DNA from 2 places in the Streptomyces sp. NPDC001594 genome. Region 1 is predicted to be linked to the other one. Evidence: riboswitches for the same ligand, from Rfam matches in the RefSeq annotation. Region 1 holds a riboswitch; the other holds the start of a gene.
What was found. A riboswitch is a leader RNA that binds a small molecule or an ion and turns the genes downstream of it on or off. The one in region 1 is predicted to bind ZMP and ZTP.

Region 2: another riboswitch for ZMP and ZTP. It lies ahead of ACFY0O_RS16350 (bifunctional 5,10-methylenetetrahydrofolate dehydrogenase/5,10-methenyltetrahydrofolate cyclohydrolase); the one in region 1 lies ahead of glyA (serine hydroxymethyltransferase).

What each region holds. Positions count from the first base shown of each region.
Region 1 covers NZ_JBIAVB010000004.1:352,754-356,898, reverse strand. The annotation lists gene ACFY0O_RS10605 (hypothetical protein) at 1-102, opposite strand, end outside; gene ACFY0O_RS10600 (hypothetical protein) at 203-502, shown strand; gene ACFY0O_RS10595 (glutathionylspermidine synthase family protein) at 509-1,699, shown strand; gene rocD (ornithine--oxo-acid transaminase) at 1,734-2,942, opposite strand; ZMP/ZTP riboswitch at 3,060-3,150, shown strand; gene glyA (serine hydroxymethyltransferase) at 3,186-4,145, shown strand, end outside.
Region 2 covers NZ_JBIAVB010000007.1:116,877-121,021, reverse strand. The annotation lists gene ACFY0O_RS16360 (RNA polymerase sigma factor) at 62-1,639, opposite strand; gene ACFY0O_RS16355 (methyltransferase domain-containing protein) at 1,857-2,618, opposite strand; ZMP/ZTP riboswitch at 2,688-2,787, shown strand; gene ACFY0O_RS16350 (bifunctional 5,10-methylenetetrahydrofolate dehydrogenase/5,10-methenyltetrahydrofolate cyclohydrolase) at 2,861-3,706, shown strand; gene ACFY0O_RS16345 (NAD(P)/FAD-dependent oxidoreductase) at 3,816-4,145, opposite strand, start outside.

The DNA of each region.
Region 1 (4,145 bases):
GCCCGAGCCCGTCCCCTCCGGGCGGGCCGCCGCGCGGGCCGCCATCGCCTGGAGGACCGAGGCCGTTCCGAAACACACCGCCGCGCCCAGCGCGCAAACCATTCCGATCAGCACGAAACCCGACTCTAGGGCCGCCGCCGTGACAAGGGTGTGACGACGGCCGGATTCCCTCCCTCCGTCCGGCCGATCTAAGGTGCTCGCCATGGACACCAGCGACACCACCCGACGACGCATGCGCTCCGGCGCGGTCGCCCTCGGCGGCATGGGCCTGCTCGCCGCCACCCTCGTGGCCTGCGGCAGCAGCGACGAGCCCGACAAGCGGTGTGCCTCCCGGTCCACGCTGGAGCACCTCAACTCGAAGGACTGCAAGAGCGGCGGCCGCGGCTCGTACTACTACGGCGGCACCGTCAGCAACGGCAAGGTGACCGGCGGCAGCTTCGACAAGTCGGCCGTCACCCGCGGCGGCATCGGCGGCAGCCACTCCAGCTCCTCCGGCGGCTGAGCCCGCATGGAGCGCCACACCATCGAGCCCCGCCCCGACTGGCAGAAGACCGTCGAGGAGCAGGGCCTGATCTATCCGCTGACCCGCTTTCCCGACGACTCCTTGCGCCCCTACTGGGACGAGAGCGCGTACTACTCCTTCTCCCTCCCCGAGGTCGAGGCGCTGGAGAACGTGGTCGAGGAACTGCACGCCATGTGCCTGGCGGCGGCCGCCCACATCGTGGAGCACGACCGCTTCGCCGACCTCGGCATCACCGACCCGAAGGTCGCGGAGCTGATCGCCGAGTCCTGGCGCAGGCGCGCCGAGCAGCCCTCCCTCTACGGCCGCTTCGACCTGCGCTACGACGGCTCCGGCAGCCCCGCCAAGCTGCTGGAGTACAACGCCGACACCCCCACCTCCCTGGTGGAGGCGGCCAGCCCGCAGTGGTTCTGGATGGAGGAGCGCTTCCCCGGCGCCGACCAGTGGAACTCCCTGCACGAACGGCTCGTCGACGCCTGGCGCCGGCAGGCCGAGCTGCTGCCGCCCGGCCCGCTGCACTTCGCGCACTCCGAGACCGACGAGCTCGGCGAGGACCTGATGACGGTCGCCTACCTCCAGGAGACCGCCGAGCAGGCCGGGATCGAGACCCACGCCCTGTCCGTGGAGGCCATCGGCTGGGACAGCCTCTCGAACCGGTTCGTGGACGACAAGCTCCGCTTCATCCGCGGCTGCTTCAAGCTCTACCCGTGGGAGTGGCTGGTCGAGGACGAGTTCGGCCCGCACGTCCTCGGCACCTACGACCACGGCGGCGGCACCGGCACCACCGCCTGGATCGAACCCTTGTGGAAGATGCTGCTGGCCAACAAGGCGCTGCTGGCGATCCTCTGGGAGCTCTTCCCCGAGCACCCCAACCTGCTGCCCGCCTACCTCGACGGCCCCCGCGAGCTCGCCGAGACCGTCGGCTACGCCGCCAAGCCGCTGCTGGGCCGCGAAGGCGCCGGGGTCACCCTGCACGAGCCGGACGGCGAGCCGTTCGTCCCGGCCGAGGGGGAGACGTACGTCTTCCAGGCCCTCTCCCCGCTGCCCGACTTCGACGGCAACCGCGTCGTCCTCGGCGCGTGGGTGGTCGAGGAGGAGGCGGCCGGACTCGGCATCCGCGAGTCGGCGGGCCCGGTCACGGACGAGTACGCCCGCTTCCTGCCGCACGTGATCCTGTAGGGGCACCGGACCGGCTGCCCCCACAGGCGGCGCGTCAGCCGGCGGCGAGGACCACGCGCAGCTGCTCCAGACCCCAGTCCAGGTCCTCCTTGGAGATCACCAGCGGCGGAGCGATCCGGATCGTCGACCCGTGGGTGTCCTTCACCAGGACCCCGCGCGCCATCAGCTTCTCGGAGACCTCCCGGCCCGTGCCGCGCGCCGGGTCGATGTCCACGCCCGCCCACAGCCCGCGGCCGCGCACGGCGGTCACGGCGCCGCCGCCGGTCAGCAGGTTCAGCTCCCGGTGCAGGTGGTCGCCGAGTTCGGCGGCGCGCTGCTGGTACTCGCCGGTGCGCAGCATCGCGATCACCTCCAGGGCGACGGCGCATGCAAGGGGGTTCCCGCCGAAGGTGGAGCCGTGCTCCCCGGGCCGGAACACGCCGAGCACGTCGCGGTCGGCGACCACGGCGGACACCGGCACCACGCCGCCGCCGAGCGCCTTGCCCAGCACGTACACGTCCGGGACGACGTCCTCGTGCTCGCAGGCGAAGGTCTTTCCGGTGCGGCCGAGGCCCGACTGGATCTCGTCCGCCATGAACAGCACGTTCCGCTCGCGCGTCAGCTTCCGTACCCCGGCCAGGTAGCCGGGCGGCGGGACGAGGACGCCCGCTTCGCCCTGGATCGGCTCCAGCAGCACGGCGACGGTGTTGGCGGTGACGGCGGCGGCGAGGGCGGTGAGGTCCCCGTACGGGACGATCTCGAAGCCGGGGGTGTAGGGGCCGTAGTGGTCGCGGGCCTCGTGGTCCGTGGAGAAGGACACGATGGTCGTGGTCCGGCCGTGGAAGTTGTTCGCGGCGACCACGATCTTGGCCTGGCCGTCCGGGACGCCCTTGACCTCGTAGCCCCACTTGCGGGCCGTCTTGACCGCCGTCTCCACCGCCTCCGCGCCCGTGTTCATGGGGAGCACCGTCTCCTTGCCGCACAGGGCGGCGAGTTCGGTGCAGAACTCGGCGAAGCGGTCGTGATGGAAGGCGCGCGAGGTGAGGGTGACCCGCTCCAGCTGGGCCTTGGCGGCGTCGATCAGACGCCGGTTGCCGTGGCCGAAGTTGAGCGCCGAGTACCCGGCGAGCATGTCGAGGTAGCGCCGCCCCTCCACGTCGGTCATCCACGCGCCCTCCGCCGAGGCCACGACGACCGGGAGGGGATGGTAGTTGTGCGCGCTGTGCTCGTCGGCGGAGCGGATGGCATCAGCTGTTCTCGACACGGGGTCTCCGATCGTCCGTCTGGCTGGTGACGCGGGTGACATGGGTGGCGTCCTTTGTATCGTCGCTCGGATCGTGGACGCGGAAACCTCCGGGGCGCGGCGCCCGCTAAGGTGTTCGGTACGCACGGCGACTGGCGTACGGAGAACCAACTCCGGGGGAGTCGTGCGCGCACGACCGCACACAGGGCCGCTCGCCTGGGCCTCGCGGGGACGAGAGACGACATCGACCCCGGAGGAGCCGCGATGACCGCGCACCGCCAGCCCGCCCTGCTCGCCACCGACCCCGACCTCGCCGCGCTCGTCACCGCCGAGGAGACCCTCCAGGCGCAGACGCTGCGGCTGATCCCCAGCGAGAACTACGTCTCCGCGGCCGTGCTCGAAGCATCCGGGACGGTCCTGCAGAACAAGTACAGCGAGGGCTACCCGGGCCGCCGCTACTACGAGGGCCAGCAGAACATCGACCGCGTCGAGGCCCTCGCGGTCGAGCGGGCCAAGGGCCTGTTCGGGGTGGACCACGCCAACGTCCAGCCGTACTCCGGGTCCCCGGCCAACCTGGCCGTCTACCTGGCCTTCGCCGAGCCCGGCGACACGGTGATGGGCATGGCCCTGCCGATGGGCGGGCACCTGACGCACGGCTGGGGCGTCTCGGCGACGGGCTCCTGGTTCCGCGGGGTCCAGTACGGCGTGCGGGCCGAGGACGGCCTGATCGACTACGACGCGGTGCGCGAGCTGGCCCTCGCCGAGCGGCCGAAGATCCTGTTCTGCGGCGGCACCGCCCTGCCCCGCACGATCGACTTCGAGGCGTTCGCGTCGATCGCGGCGGAGGCGGGCTCGGTCCTGGTCGCGGACGTGGCGCACATCGCCGGCCTGATCGCGGGCGGGGCCCACCCGTCGCCGGTGCCGTACGCGGACGTGGTCTCCACGACCACTCACAAGACCCTGCGCGGGCCGCGCGGGGCGATGCTGATGTGCAAGGAGGAGCACGCGAAGGCCATCGACAAGGCGGTCTTCCCGGGCCTCCAGGGCGGCCCGCACAACCAGACGACGGCGGGCATTGCGGTGGCCCTGCACGAGGCGGCCCAGCCGTCCTTCACGGCGTACGCGCACGCGGTCGTGGCCAACGCGAAGGCGCTGGCGGCGGCGCTGCTGGAGCGGGGCTTCGACCTGGTGTCGGGCGGCACGGACAACCACCTGATCCTGATG
Region 2 (4,145 bases), on a different contig from region 1:
AGAGCACGGAGGCCCGCGCCGAACGGCGCGGGCCTCCGTGCTTTCGCCTGTCCCCGGAGGATCAGTCCAGGTAGTCGCGCAGCACCTGCGAACGCGACGGGTGGCGCAGCTTCGACATGGTCTTGGACTCGATCTGGCGGATGCGCTCACGGGTCACCCCGTAGACGCGGCCGATCTCGTCCAGCGTCTTCGGCTGGCCGTCGTTGAGGCCGTAGCGCATGGAGACCACGCCCGCCTCGCGCTCCGAGAGCGTGCCCAGGATCGACTGGAGCTGCTCCTGGAGGAAGGTGAAGGACACCGCGTCCGCGGGCACGACCGCCTCGGAGTCCTCGATGAGGTCACCGAACTCGCTGTCGCCCTCCTCACCCAGCGGGGTGTGCAGGGAGATCGGCTCACGGCCGTACTTCTGGACCTCGATGACCTTCTCCGGGGTCATGTCGAGCTCCTTGCCCAGCTCCTCCGGGGTGGGCTCGCGGCCCAGGTCCTGGAGCATCTGGCGCTGCACGCGGGCGAGCTTGTTGATGATCTCGACCATGTGCACGGGGATGCGGATGGTGCGGGACTGGTCGGCCATGGCGCGCGTGATCGCCTGCCGGATCCACCAGGTCGCGTACGTGGAGAACTTGAAGCCCTTGGTGTAGTCGAACTTCTCCACGGCGCGGATCAGGCCGACGTTGCCCTCCTGGATCAGGTCCAGGAAGAGCATGCCGCGGCCCGTGTAGCGCTTGGCCAGGGAGACCACGAGGCGGAGGTTGGCCTCCAGCAGGTGGTTCTTGGCGCGGCGGCCGTCCTCGACGAGGATCTCCAGCTCGCGCTTGAACGCGGGCTTGTGGTCCTCCTCCTCTTCGAGCTTGTACTCGGAGAAGAGACCCGCCTCGATGCGCTTGGCGAGCTCGACCTCCTGCTCGGCGTTGAGCAGCGGCACCTTGCCGATGAGCTTGAGGTAGTCCTTGACCGGGTCGGCGGTGGCGCCGGCGACCATGACGGTCTGCGCCGGGGCGTCGTCCTCGTCCTCGTCGGACAGCACGAACCCCTGGGCGCCGGCCTTGGGGGCCTCTTCCTCGGGCTCGTCGGCGAGGTCCTCGACCGCCCAGTCCTCGCCCTCGACGGCCGGGGTCTCGGCGTCGTCGGCGTCCTTGGCGGTGGTCTTCTTCGCGGCGGTCTTCTTGGTGGCCGTGGCCTTCTTGGCCGCGGTCTTCTTGACCGTGCGCTTCTTGGGCTCGGCGGCGGCCTCGGCCGACACCTCCTCCGCGGCGGCGGCCGACGGAGCGGATATCGCCGCGGCGGCGGCCGGGGCGGCGGCCGAGGCCTTGCGCGCGCCGATGGGGCGCGGCGCGGCGGCCGCCTTCTTCGTCACGGTGCGGGCCGGGGCGGCGGCTGCCTTGCGGGGCTTCTTGGCAGCAGCCTTCGTGGCGGGGGCGGCGCTGACGTGGAGGGCGACGCCCTCTTCGTCCAGGACCTGGTTCAGGCTGCGCAGGACCCGCTTCCACTGGTCCACCGGGATGCGACCGGCCTCGAAGGCCTGGCGCACGTCGTCACCGTTGATGTGACCCTGCTCGCGGCCGCGCTCGACGAGCGCGACGAGGGCCTCCGATTCGGCGATCTCCGGAGGGAACGTACGGGACGGGCTGAGCGACACAAGGAGCCTCTCGTTGCGAACAGATTAAGGGGTGAGCGGGAATCATCGCGCGGACTCGGGAAACAGTCCCCATGGGGGGCTGTATTCCGGGGCCGCGCGAGGACACCTGTCGGTTCATCGCATGCCCGAGTCGATTCGTTACGCGCTGAATTGAGTGACCTGCGCCACGCTGTGGCCGGGCAACCGATCCGGCGCGCTCACCCTCCCCTCGATCCGGTCACTCCGGCTTGCGGGCCTCGATGAGGAACCGGGCGGTGTGCGCGACGAACGGACCCTCGCGTTCGATCCGTTCGTGGAGCTCGCGCAGCCGGTCGCGGTACTGCCCGACCGTGAAGCCGGGAACCATCCAGATCACCTTCCTCAAGAAGTAGATCACGGCTCCGATGTCGTGGAACTCCGTACGCAGCCGCTCGGAGCGCAGGTCGGTCACCTCCAGGCCCGCCTTCCGTGCGTCGGCCCGCGCGTCGTCGGGGTGGCGGGCGCGCCGGACCTCCTCCGGCTGGGGGCCGAGGAAGTACTCGACGAGCTCGAAGACGCTGGCCGGGCCGACCTGCTGCGAGAAGTAGGTGCCGCCCGGGGTCAGCACCCGGGCGATCTCCTCCCACCAGATGGTCACCGGGTGCCGGCTCACCACCAGCTCGAAGGCGCCGCCGCCGAAGGGCAGCGGCGGCTCGTCCGCGTCCGCGACGACCACGGCGCCCAGCGGGTGCAGCAGCCGGGTGGCCTTCTCGATGTTGGGCGGCCAGGACTCCGTGGCCGCCGTCAGCGGCGGCAGCGGCCCCGCCCCGGCGAGGACCTCACCGCCCCCGGTCTGGATGTCCAGGACCGAGCGGACCCGGGACAGGCGCTCGCCCAGCATCCGCTGGTAGCCCCAGGACGGCCGCTGCTCGGTGGCCCGGCCGTCGAGCCAGGAGAAGTCCCAGCCGTCGACGGAGACGGACTCCGCCTCGGCGACGAGATGGTCGAAAGTGCGCGTCATGTCTCGATCGTCCCAGGCCGGGCCCCGGTCATCCACCGGATAAGCCGGTGGACGGTTCGATTACAGTGGGAGCAGGGCCGTGACTGGCGTTCGGGTGGATCACCACCGGGGAGCGGCCCGGCGTACGCACCTCCCCGTACGTCGAGTGCCGCGCGCCTGGGCGACCGCGATCCGCGAACAGCGATCCGCAGCGACGTTCAGGAGACCCCGTGACGACTGCCCCCTCGGCCACCGCCCAGCTCATGGACGGCACCGCCCTCGCCCGCCGCATCTCCGAGGAGACCGCCGCCCTCGCGGCGAAGATCACCGAGCGCACCGGCACCGCCCCCTGCCTGGCCACCGTCCTGGTCGGCGAGGACCCCGCCTCCGTCACCTACGTGCGCATGAAGCAGAACCGCTGCGCCAAGGCCGGGATCACCTCCCGCCACGTGGCCCTCCCGGCGGAGACCACCACCGAGGAGCTCGTCGCCACGATCACGGCCCTCTCGGAGGACCCCGAGATCAGCGGCATCCTGCTCCAGCACCCGGTCCCGCACCACATCGACGAGCGGGCCGCCTTCGAGGCCATCGCCCCCGGCAAGGACGTCGACGGGGTCACCATGCACTCCTTCGCCGCCATGGGCTTCGGCCTGCCCGGCTTCGTCTCCTGCACCCCCGGCGGCATCATGCGCCTGCTCGCCGAGTACGAGGTGGACCTCACCGGCAAGCACGCCGTCGTGGTCGGCCGCAGCGCGATCCTGGGCAAGCCCGCCGGGATGCTGCTGCTGGAGCAGAACGCCACCGTCACCTACTGCCACTCCCGCACCAAGGACCTCTCCTCGATCGTCCGCCAGGCCGACGTGCTGGTCGCCGCCGTGGGCAAGGCCGAGTTCATCCGGGGCGAGGACATCAAGGAGGGCGCCGTCGTCCTGGACGCGGGCTACAACGAGGGCAACGTCGGCGACGTCCACTTCGAGTCCGCCGCCGCCCGCGCCTCCCTGATCACCCCGGTGCCCGGCGGTGTGGGCCCCATGACCATCGCGGTCCTGCTGGAGCAGACCGTCCACGCCGCGGCCGCCCAGGCCGGCCTGGACCTCGCGGACCTCTGAGCCGGCCCCGAGCCCCGCTCCCCGCTCCCCGAGCGCCCCGGACCCCGGCGGTCCGGGGCGCTCGCCCGTTCTTCCCCGGCACGGAGCGCACGGAGGCCTTGCCGGCGCCTCACCGGGAGGCGGGGCCCGCGGGCCCCGCCTCCCGGGGCGGACCCGCCGGGCCCTCGGGGCCGCCCGCCGGGCCGGCGCCGCCCGCCGTCGCGTCCAGCCCGGCGACCGCCCGCTCGGCGGCCGTCAGCGGCGGGCCCTGGAGCATCCCCCGGGAGGGGGACCGCAGCACCCTCCAGAGCACCTCCGGGCGGAACCAGGCGGTTGGTGCGCTGGACATCGTGATGACCTCGAAGAAGGCGGCCGTGAGCGGCTCCTCGACGGTGGCTCCGGCCATCAGCCGGTTCACGTACGCGTCCAGCAGGCCCCGCCCCGGCCTCGGGCGCACACC